2 linked regions of the Priestia megaterium genome follow. The protein of the gene in region 2 interacts with the protein of the main gene of each other region in a pairwise test. Links are inferred from orthologs where the notes say so. Each region holds a gene or a part of one and is shown on either strand. Other genes may lie near its edges.

The links. The genes of interacting proteins can lie anywhere in the genome.
Region 1: the proteins of CEQ83_RS24945 (region 2) and topA interact in binary tests that used the Escherichia coli proteins (3 or more experiments, as listed by UniProt). The link is inferred for Priestia megaterium from one-to-one orthologs.

The regions. Positions count from the first base shown.
Region 1 is NZ_CP023317.1:3,970,175-3,976,608, reverse strand. Bases 1,658-4,555 are described here. They hold topA (type I DNA topoisomerase), read left to right. Parts: upstream 1,658-2,017; coding sequence 2,018-4,093; downstream 4,094-4,555. Other genes in these bases: trmFO (FADH(2)-oxidizing methylenetetrahydrofolate--tRNA-(uracil(54)-C(5))-methyltransferase TrmFO), read left to right, coding at 4,300-4,555; dprA (DNA-processing protein DprA), read left to right, coding at 1,658-1,863. Also shown: sucD (succinate--CoA ligase subunit alpha), read left to right, coding at 16-918; more of dprA, read left to right, coding at 982-1,657; more of trmFO, read left to right, coding at 4,556-5,604; tyrosine recombinase XerC, read left to right, coding at 5,670-6,434. UniProt on the Escherichia coli protein: Releases the supercoiling and torsional tension of DNA, which is introduced during the DNA replication and transcription, by transiently cleaving and rejoining one strand of the DNA duplex.
Region 2 is NZ_CP023317.1:4,854,225-4,858,845, reverse strand. Bases 1-2,918 are described here. They hold CEQ83_RS24945 (YigZ family protein), read right to left. Parts: upstream 1,819-2,918; coding sequence 1,183-1,818; downstream 1-1,182. Other genes in these bases: CEQ83_RS24940 (sensor histidine kinase), read left to right, coding at 2,257-2,918; CEQ83_RS24950 (LCP family protein), read right to left, coding at 1-987. Outside these bases: more of CEQ83_RS24940, read left to right, coding at 2,919-3,405; CEQ83_RS24935 (response regulator), read left to right, coding at 3,483-4,166; flagellar export chaperone FliS, read left to right, coding at 4,546-4,621.

The sequences.
Region 1 (6,434 bases), 880 kb from region 2 along the record:
GGCTGGGGGATAGGAATGAGCGTATTTATTAATCAAGATACAAAAGTAATTGTACAAGGAATTACAGGCGGAGTTGGCCTTTTTCATACACAGCAAATGTTAGAATATGGAACAAAAATTGTTGGTGGCGTAACGCCGGGTAAAGGCGGCTTAGAAGTAGAAGGTGTTCCGGTATTTAATACGGTTGCCGAGGCGAAAGAAAAAACAGGCGCAACGGCTTCTGTTGTATATGTTCCACCAGCATTCGCAGCTGACTCCATTATTGAAGCAGTTGACGCAGATTTAGATTTAGTTATTTGTATTACAGAAGGTATTCCAGTATTAGATATGGTAAAAGTAAAGCGTTATATGGAAGGAAAACGTACGCGTCTTGTAGGGCCTAACTGCCCAGGTGTTATTACACCGGAAGAATGTAAAATTGGCATTATGCCAGGGTACATTCACAAAAAAGGTCATGTAGGTGTAGTTTCGCGTTCTGGTACATTAACATATGAAGCTGTTCACCAACTTTCTGAAGCTGGAATTGGCCAATCAACAGCTGTTGGTATCGGCGGTGACCCGGTGAATGGCACGAACTTTATCGATGTATTAAAAGCGTTTAATGAAGATGAAGATACGTATGCAGTAATTATGATTGGGGAAATCGGCGGTACAGCAGAAGAAGAAGCGGCAGAATGGGTAAAAGCAAATATGACAAAACCTGTTGTCGGCTTCATTGGCGGTCAAACAGCGCCTCCAGGAAAACGTATGGGCCATGCTGGTGCGATTATTTCAGGTGGTAAAGGGACAGCGTCTGAAAAAATTAAAACAATGAATGAGTGCGGTATCCAAGTAGCTGAAACACCATCTGTTATGGGAGAAACACTTATTAAAGTGTTAAAAGAACAAGGCATTTACGAGCAGTGTAAGACTCATTAATAGAAGACATATAGCCTCCTTTGACCGGGGGCTATTTTGTCCATTTAAAAAGGAGATTGTAGAATGTCTGGTTTACGGGAAAAATTAATTCATTTAGCACATTGTCCATCTGTTAATTGGAAACAAATTTTTACGCTACTTCAACAGAATTCTTCATTACAAAATCTCTACGAGTACTCTCCATCACAGCTTCAAAAACTATTGACTCTCTCGATTGAACGTGCTAATCAAATAAAAAAAGATTTGCAAACTATTCCAATACGAGATATTCTAGATAAATATGACGCTGAGAATATTCGATGTGTCACCATCTTAGATGATGAATATCCTGAACTTTTGCGCCATATTTATGATCCGCCTTGGGTATTATTTGCAAGGGGGAACTTGTCTCTTTTACACGCTCCGGCAAGCTTAAGCGTTGTAGGAACAAGAAATCCTACTTCATATGGAACTGCAGCTTTAACTCGTATTGTTAAGCCGATGCTGCATGAAGAATTTGTCGTTGTGAGTGGGCTAGCCTTAGGAATTGACCAGGCTGCTCATGAACTGGCTATCGCTGAAAAAGCTAAAACGATTGCAGTTTTAGGCGGAGGGTTTTATAATATTTACCCAAGAGGAAACCAAAATTTAGCAAGAGAAATTGCGCAGCATCATTTGCTGCTTTCTGAATATGCCCCGTTTATGAAGCCGACGAAATGGTTTTTCCCTCGCAGAAACAGAATCATTAGCGGATTAACAGGAGGCACGTTGGTGGTGCAAGCAAAAGAAAGAAGTGGATCTTTTATTACCGCCGACCAGGCGCTTCAGCAAGGAAGAGAAGTATTTGCCATACCGGGTTCTATTTTTGAAGAAACATCATGTGGAACGAATAAGTTAATCCAATTAGGGGCAAAACTTGTGCAAAGCGCTGCTGATATTACAGATGAAATGATGTATATAAGATGAATGTTTCAAAGTAGTCATATTCTTGCATGGTATGAAATACTAGTGAGATACGTAGGAAAATCGTATGACTTATCTTTTTGACATTTGACAAACAAGAACCAAATATTTAATAATAATGAAGATTTTATTCTACCTCTTGAGGAGGAACAAATAGATGTCTGACTACCTAGTAATTGTAGAATCGCCTGCAAAGGCTAAAACAATTGAACGTTATTTAGGAAAGAAATATAAAGTAAAAGCATCGATGGGACATGTTCGCGATTTACCTAAAAGTCAAATGGGAATTGATATTGAACAAGATTACAACCCGAAATATATTACAATTCGCGGGAAAGGCCCGGTTTTAAAAGAACTAAAAACAGCGGCTAAAAAAGCAAAAAAGATTTACCTAGCAGCCGATCCAGACCGTGAAGGAGAAGCGATTGCATGGCATTTGGCGCACAGTTTGGATGTAGACATTGCATCGGACTGCCGCGTAGTATTTAACGAGATTACAAAAGAAGCGATTAAAGAATCTTTTAAACATCCACGAGCAATTAATATGGATTTAGTAGATGCTCAACAAGCACGACGTATTCTTGACAGGCTGGTTGGCTACAATATCAGTCCATTGCTGTGGAAAAAAGTGAAAAAAGGATTAAGTGCCGGAAGGGTTCAATCAATTGCAGTGCGGTTAATTATTGATCGTGAAAAAGAAATTGCAAAGTTTATCCCAGAAGAATACTGGACGGTAAAAGCAACTTTTCAAAAAGGGAACGACCAGTTTGAAGGCCAGTTAATCGAATATCAAGGGAAAAAAGTAGAGCTATCGAATGAAGATGATGTAACCAACATTGTTAAACAATTAGATGGAAACGAATTTTCAATTTCTAAAGTAACAAAACGTGAGCGAAAGCGTAATGCGGCTCCTTCTTTTACCACGTCTTCATTACAGCAAGAGGCAGCGCGGAAACTGAACTTCCGAGCGAAAAAAACGATGATGATTGCGCAGCAATTATATGAAGGAATTGATTTAGGAAAAGAAGGTACAGTAGGTCTTATCACGTATATGCGTACCGATTCTACTCGTATTTCAGAAACAGCTCAAACAGAAGCTAGAGATTACATTACGAACGCGTACGGAAATCAGTTTGTGGCAACGGAAAAGCGTAAAGAAAAGAAGAATTCAAATGCGCAAGATGCCCACGAAGCGATTCGTCCAACTTCAGCTCTTCGTAAACCAGGAGAGGTAAAAGAGTTCTTATCGCGTGATCAGTATCGACTGTATAAGTTAGTATGGGAGCGCTTCGTTGCTAGTCAAATGGCACCTGCCATTATGGATACAATGGCTGTAGATTTGAAAAATGGAGACGTAACATTTAGAGCGAACGGCTCAAAAGTTAAATTTCCAGGTTTTATGAAAGTGTATGTTGAAGGCAATGATGATCAAGTGGAGGAAAAAGAAAATCTTCTTCCAGACTTAGAAGAAGGAGAAGTAGCTTATTCTAAGGACATCGATGAAAAGCAGCACTTCACACAGCCGCCGCCAAGATATACAGAAGCTCGTTTAGTTAAGACATTAGAAGAGCTAGGCATTGGCCGACCGTCTACATATGCTCCAACACTTGATACGATTCAAAAGCGCGGATACGTAGCGCTCGATAACAAGCGTTTTGTTCCAACAGAACTTGGAGAAATTGTACTAGAGCTTGTATTGGAGTTTTTTCCGGAAATTTTAGATGTAGAGTTTACAGCTAAAATGGAAAACGATTTGGATGAAGTGGAAGATGGTAATGTTCAATGGGTGCGTGTTATTGACGAATTTTACAGTGATTTTGAAAAACGCTTAGAACATGCTGAAAAAGAAATGCGCGAAGTGGAGATTAAAGATGAACCTGCCGGAGAAGACTGTGAAGAATGCGGTTCACCTATGGTATACAAAATGGGACGCTACGGAAAATTTATGGCATGCTCTAATTTCCCTGACTGTCGCAACACGAAGCCAATTGTAAAAGAGATTGGCGTAAAGTGTCCGAAATGTGAAGAAGGAAATATCGTTGAGCGAAAATCGAAGAAAAAGCGTACATTTTATGGCTGTGATCGATTCCCGGGCTGTGACTTCGTATCTTGGGATAAACCGATTGCAAGAAAATGTCCGAAATGTGAAAATCTGCTTGTAGAGAAGAAACAGAAAAAAGGAACTCAAGTGGTCTGTACAAGTTGTGATTATAAAGAGGAAGCTCAGCAGTAAAAGAGAATGGGATGAATTCCCACACTTTAAATTTAAAAATAGCAGTTATATAAGATGCGGCGACATTGCTTCATGTGCTAAAATGGAAACGTTATTAGCGACATTGAGTAATGTCGCATTTTCTTTGTCCCGTTAAAAAAGGAAAAGACAAGTGAATGAATAAGTAAAATGATAGAAAAGATAGAAATGAAGTTGGAGGATTTACAATGAATGAACAAGTAATTAATGTTATTGGAGCAGGTCTTGCTGGAAGTGAAGCAGCTTGGCAAATCGCAAAGCGCGGTTTGAAAGTCCGTCTTTATGAGATGAGACCAGTAAAGCAAACACCTGCTCATCATACGGACAAATTTGCTGAATTAGTATGTAGTAATTCACTGCGTGCGAATACATTAACAAATGCAGTGGGTGTGCTAAAAGAAGAAATGCGATTATTAGACTCTGTCATTATTCGTTCAGCAGACGAGTGTGCGGTTCCAGCAGGTGGAGCACTGGCTGTTGATCGTCACGAATTTGCCTCTCGTGTGACGGAAAGCGTTAAAAACCATCCGAACGTAACGGTTGTTAATGAAGAAATTACGGAAATTCCACAGGGACCAACTGTTATTGCAACAGGTCCGCTAACGTCAAAAGATTTATCGGAACAGCTGCGCGCGTTAACAAGTGAAGATTATTTATATTTTTACGATGCGGCTGCACCTATTATTGAAAAAGACAGCATTGATATGGATAAAGTATATCTTAAATCTCGCTATGACAAAGGGGAAGCTGCCTATTTAAACTGTCCGATGACAAAAGAAGAATTCCAGCGCTTTCATGAAGCATTAATCAATGCAGAGACGGTTCCTTTAAAAGAATTTGAGAAAGAAATTTATTTTGAAGGATGTATGCCGATTGAAGTAATGGCTTCACGCGGAGAAAAAACAATGCTCTTTGGACCAATGAAACCAGTTGGGTTAGAAGATCCGAAAACAGGAAAGCGACCTTATGCAGTTGTTCAGCTTCGTCAAGATGATGCAGCAGGTACACTATATAATATTGTAGGTTTCCAAACACATTTAAAATGGGGAGCACAAAAAGAAGTATTAAGCTTAATCCCAGGTTTAGAAAATGCAGAAGTAGTACGCTACGGAGTTATGCATAGAAATACGTTTATTAATTCTCCTAAATTGTTAAAGCCTACGTATCAATATCGCGAGCGTGATGACTTATTCTTTGCTGGACAAATGACGGGAGTAGAAGGATATGTAGAATCAGCTGCGAGCGGATTAATGGCAGGAATGAACGCGGCTCGACTCGTGCTTGGTGAAGAATTGGTTGTATTGCCGCAGGAAACAGCGATTGGCAGTATGGCTCACTATATCACACATACAAACGCCAAAAACTTCCAGCCGATGAATGCCAACTTTGGCTTATTCAAAGAATTGGAAGTGCGAATCAAAAACAAACAAGAACGAAATGAAACGCTGGCTAAACGAGCATTGGAAACTATTCAGAATTTTACAACAAAATAATCAAAATTGTTTGCAAGGGCTACTTAATTGTGATAATATTTAGTAGCCCTTGTGAGGTGATAACATTGGAATTTGTTAAAGATGTATTAAATTCCTTTCTAGAATATTTACAAATTGAGAAAAATTATTCAAAATATACAGTTGACTGCTATGAAAAAGACATAGGTATCTTCATGTCTTTTATGCAGGAAGAGCAAATACAAAACCTACAAAGTGTTACATATGCTGATGCAAGGCTGTTTTTAACACGCCTATATGAAAAGCAGTATTCAAAAAGATCGATGTCACGCAAAATTTCTTGTTTGAGAACGTTTTATCGTTACTTAAATAGAGAAGAATTAGTAGAAGATAATCCATTTGCGCTCGTTACCCTTCCTAAAAAGGAAGAGAGAAATCCTCGCTTCCTGTATGAAGAGGAGATTGTGAAATTATTTCAAATGAATGACTTAACAACTCCGTTAGGGCAGCGTAATCAGTCTCTCTTAGAATTGCTGTATGCCACCGGAATACGAGTGAGTGAATGTGCATCTATTAAGCTTAGCGATATAGATTTTTCACTTCAAACTTTGCTCGTATATGGCAAAGGGAAAAAACAACGGTACGTGCCATTTGGCTGTTATGCCAAGGACGCTCTTAGAGTATATATAGATAATGGAAGAAAGCTTCTTTTAAAAAAGGCTCCTTCTGATACTCATTCGCTCTTTTTAAATTATAAGGGGACACCGTTGACAGACCGAGGCATACGCTTAGTCATTGATCAGTTAGTAAAGAAAACCGCTGAGAATATACATATTAGTCCACACGTTTTGCGGCATACTTTTGCGACTCAT
Region 2 (4,621 bases):
ATCTGAAGTTGATTCAATGCCTAAATGCTTGCGGAGCTTTTCACTTACTTTTTCCACTGAATCATTGTCTAGTTTGAAGTAGTAAACGCCGTTAATTTTTTCATCGCTACCGTCTAAGTTAATGGTTTCGATGTCTACTTTTTTCGAAGCGTAATCATAAAACGAAAGCATTTCACCGAACATTAAATTCGTTTTCATATTATCGCCAACCGCTTCGATAAGATTGCCATATTTATTAAGTGATCCAATGGAAGCAGCTTTTTTAATCATGGCTTCGATCAACTGCTGTTGTCTTTTTCCTCGCTCAATATCGTTGTCTTGTTTTCGTGTTCGAGCAACAGCTAACGCTTCTTCACCATTCAAATGTTGGTTTCCTGGTTTTAAGACAATAGCATTATGACGATCTTTTGAGTCCTTTTCACTCATCGCATAAGGTACATCAAAATCGATTCCCCCAAGTGAGTCTACAATGTCTGTGAAAGCTTTAAAATTCACTTTAACATAGTAATCAACAGGGACATTAAACAGCTGTTCTACCGTTTCTACAGTTGCTTTTGGACCTCCGTACGCATGCGCATGCGTAATTTTATCTTTTTTGTTCACTTCAGGTATATAAACCCGCGAATCTCGAGGTATGCTTACAAGCTTTACGGTTTTATTTGTTTCGTTAAAGGTCGCCAAAATCAAAGCATCTGTACGGGCTGATTTTCCGAACTTCCTGGTTTCACTGTCATCTACGCCCATAAATAAAATGGATATATCATCTTTTTTGGGATCGATTTTACGATCACGCATAGGAGAGTTATCGCGATCTCCAAGTCCTTCATAAGAATCAGAAGCTACTGTTTTAGCCTTAACAAATAAATAAGAGCCATAAGCGGTTGCAGAAAGCCCTAAAATAAGGATAGGTAACAGAAAAAATGTAAAAAGCCTTCGTTTTCTTTTCCGTTTGTTTACTCTTTTTTGAAAACGTCTATATTGAGCCATACGGTTTCTCCTTTTATTCGTATATTCGAACACTTATTGTGACACTTAGTATGTGTTATAAATTGGAATGTATGAATCAAACTCGTCAAAGCTATGCGTCTTTACGAGGTTTTTACTCATTGACAAGTAGCGCAACCATCAGAATAGTTGCGCTATTTATCAATTGTACAATGTTTTTTAATAAGAGTAAATAATTCATTCTACATCTTCTTCTAAATAGGTCGTCTCACCTGCTCGAATATCTGCTTGGCCGTTTGTTAGCTCGGTCATCCATTCAATAAATGCTTCTGTTTGAGCTTCCTCTACAAATGTTTCAATCTCTACCATGTCTGCGTAGTGGATTTCTTTTAATAGATAAACGGAACTGCGAAGCTCATTTTCTAATTTTCCAAGCCATGTATAGTCGACGGTTGTATGCATAACCGCCATGAGAGTTCGTTTGACTGTACCTAATTCATTTAACGCTTCGGAAACGGATTTTCCATACGCGCGCACCAATCCACCTGCGCCCAATTTAATACCTCCGAAATAGCGCGTAACGACGACTACCGTATCTTTTAAGCCTCTCTTTTTAAGCACTTCTAACATTGGTACGCCTGCTGTTCCACTTGGTTCTCCATCATCGTTTGCTTTTTGAAATTGATCTCGTTCTCCAATTAGGTAAGCTGAACAGTTATGAGTAGCATTCCAGTGCTGTTTTTTAATGTCTTGAATAAATTGCTGAGCTTCTTCCTCAGTTGTTACACGTTTCATATGACAAATGAATCTAGATTTTTGAATAGTGATTTCATGTGAACCTTCTTGTTTTACGGTATAATATTGTGATAACAATCAAAAAATCCTCCTTAGCGTTATAAATAGAAGAAAAACGGGTATTTACGTACTGTTTACTTGCTATTAGTATAAAATGTTTATGAAAAGACATCAATTAATCAAATTCAACATCACTTAAACAACCCATACAGAATATACGTTATAATAAAATAGTGTGCAGGCTTGTATAGCTAAATAATGAAATGATTTAAACAGGCAGTTAGTCACTGTTGAAGAGTGAGCGTAAATGGTAATCTATTCAAATAACGCGAGTCAAGCGTCGATTGATGTCGAGTTTGAGGGTACTAAAACAACCGTTACTTTTTGGATATAAAAAGTCAGATAGGGAGAAAATATGGATCTTATCCTCACAATTCAGATAGGTCATACGAATACTATATATAGCATGAACGTATAGACATTTCTCCGAATGTGAGTATAGTTTGGGGTGAGTAAATGTCGAAACATAAATTAACAAGCAAGGCACTTGATGAAATTTTTGAGAAGATTATTGGCACAGTGGGAGATAGTAAAAATGAAGTCTATCGCCTTTCTGAAGATGCCAGACAAGAATATCAGCAAATTAAAGAAGAGTTAGAAGTGTTAAAAGGAAAAGTTCTTGAGACGATAGAGCAAGGTGATAAATTGGAAACTCAGGCAAGGTTGGCTCGAAAGCGTTTGTCTGATGTGAGCCGACATTTTCAAATTTATTCAGAGCCTGAAGTAAAAGACGCTTATGAAAAAGCACACGAATTACAAACTAAGCTGCTGATGAATCAGCAAAGCGAATATCAGCTGCGTAATCGTCGAGATGAACTAGAAAGACGCTTGCTTACATTGGAAGAAACGATTAAACGTGCAGATCACTTAGTAGGTCAAATTTCCGTTGTGTTAAATTATTTAACAAGTGACTTAAAACAAGTAGGGGAAATAGTAGAAGATGCTATTCAAAAAGAGTATTTTGGCTTTCGGATTATTGAAGCTCAGGAAGAGGAACGGAAACGTTTGTCAAGAGAGATTCATGACGGCCCAGCTCAAATGCTTGCAAATGTTATGATGAGATCAGAATTAATTGACCGAATTTACCGGGAACGTAGTGCAAAAGAAGCAATGGAGGAAATTCGAGATTTACGAAAAATGGTTCGTTCTGCCCTATACGAAGTACGTCGAATTATATATGATTTAAGACCGATGGCACTTGACGACTTAGGTCTAATTCCGACGCTGCGTAAATATCTTGATACAATCGAAGATTATAACGAAGGCAAGCCTCGGATTACGTTTATTTCCATTGGACAAGAGAAGCGAACTGCTTCAAAATTAGAAGTAGCACTGTTTCGTCTAGTGCAAGAAGCTGTAACGAACGCATTAAAACATGCAGACGCGACGGAAATCCAGGTGAAGATAGAGTTCAACAATGAACACGCTATTTTGCTGGTCAAAGATGACGGCTGTGGTTTTAATCAAGAAGAGAAAAAAGAGAATTCGTTCGGCTTAATAGGAATGAAAGAGCGTGTTGATTTGTTAGATGGGACTATTTCTGTTCATTCGAAAATTAACCAAGGCACGCTTGTTATGATTAAAGTACCGATTATAGCCGCTTAAAAAGGCAGAGATATGTATATAAATAGGGGTCAATATAGAGTAAAACATTTGTTGTTCGATTTGGGGAGGAATCAAACATGCAGACAAGAATTATCATAATCGACGATCACCAATTATTCCGTGAAGGAGTAAAAAGAATTTTAGATTTCGAAAAAGATTTTGAAGTAGTTGCAGAAGGTGACGACGGTAGCGAAGTTATTGACCTTGTAGAAGAACATCAACCTGATGTTGTAATCATGGATATTAACATGCCGGCTGTGAATGGTGTAGAAGCTACGAAAAAGCTTGTAGAAGTAAATCCGGATGCTAAAGTTATTATCTTATCTATTCATGATGATGAGACGTATGTAACTCATGCCTTGCAAACAGGGGCACGAGGCTATCTGCTAAAAGAAATGGATGCGGATGCGTTAATTGAAGCGGTGAAAGTAGTTGCAGAAGGTGGTTCATATTTACACCCTAAAGTAACGCATAGTTTAGTAAAAGAGTACCGTCGACTAGCAGCTCAAGGACAGTCGTCTTCTTATCCGCACGAACCAATTGAGATTCGCCGTCCACTGCATTTGCTAACACGTCGTGAGTGCGAAGTGCTACAATTGTTGGCTGATGGTAAAAGTAACCGAGGAATCGGAGAAGCATTATATATTAGTGAAAAAACCGTTAAAAACCATGTGAGTAATATTTTGCAAAAAATGAATGTAAATGATCGCACGCAAGCTGTTGTTGTGGCAATCAAAAACGGTTGGGTAGAAGTAAGATAAGTTCAAAAGTCCGATATACCGCTAGGTATATCGGACTTTTTTTTTTCTTTTTATAACTTTTTTTGAAATTGTGGGTAAAAAGTCATGTGTAATGAGAGAGGAAACCAACCGATAAGTTAAGGGAAGAAGATATCTTCTAGGAAGGCGAAGGGTGATAGCTCTGTGCATTTACTCGTCCTTCAACTTTCGACAAAAGCATCCATACCTCAAAACAATGTCCATCCATTTGATGCAAGCTCTTGTAAAGGAAGGTCTTCAATACATTCAGATACATATGAGGTCGTAAAAGAATTTATTCAAACCTCAACTGGTATACTTTAAAAATTTAAGAGTTATAGCGCAACACATAGAAAATGGATTTAAAGAAGGCAAGAAGGTGATGAAGCTGAATTTTATAACGGAAGAATTAATCTATCATAAATCTCCTCAAGAGCTAACAGCTATGATGTATGAAA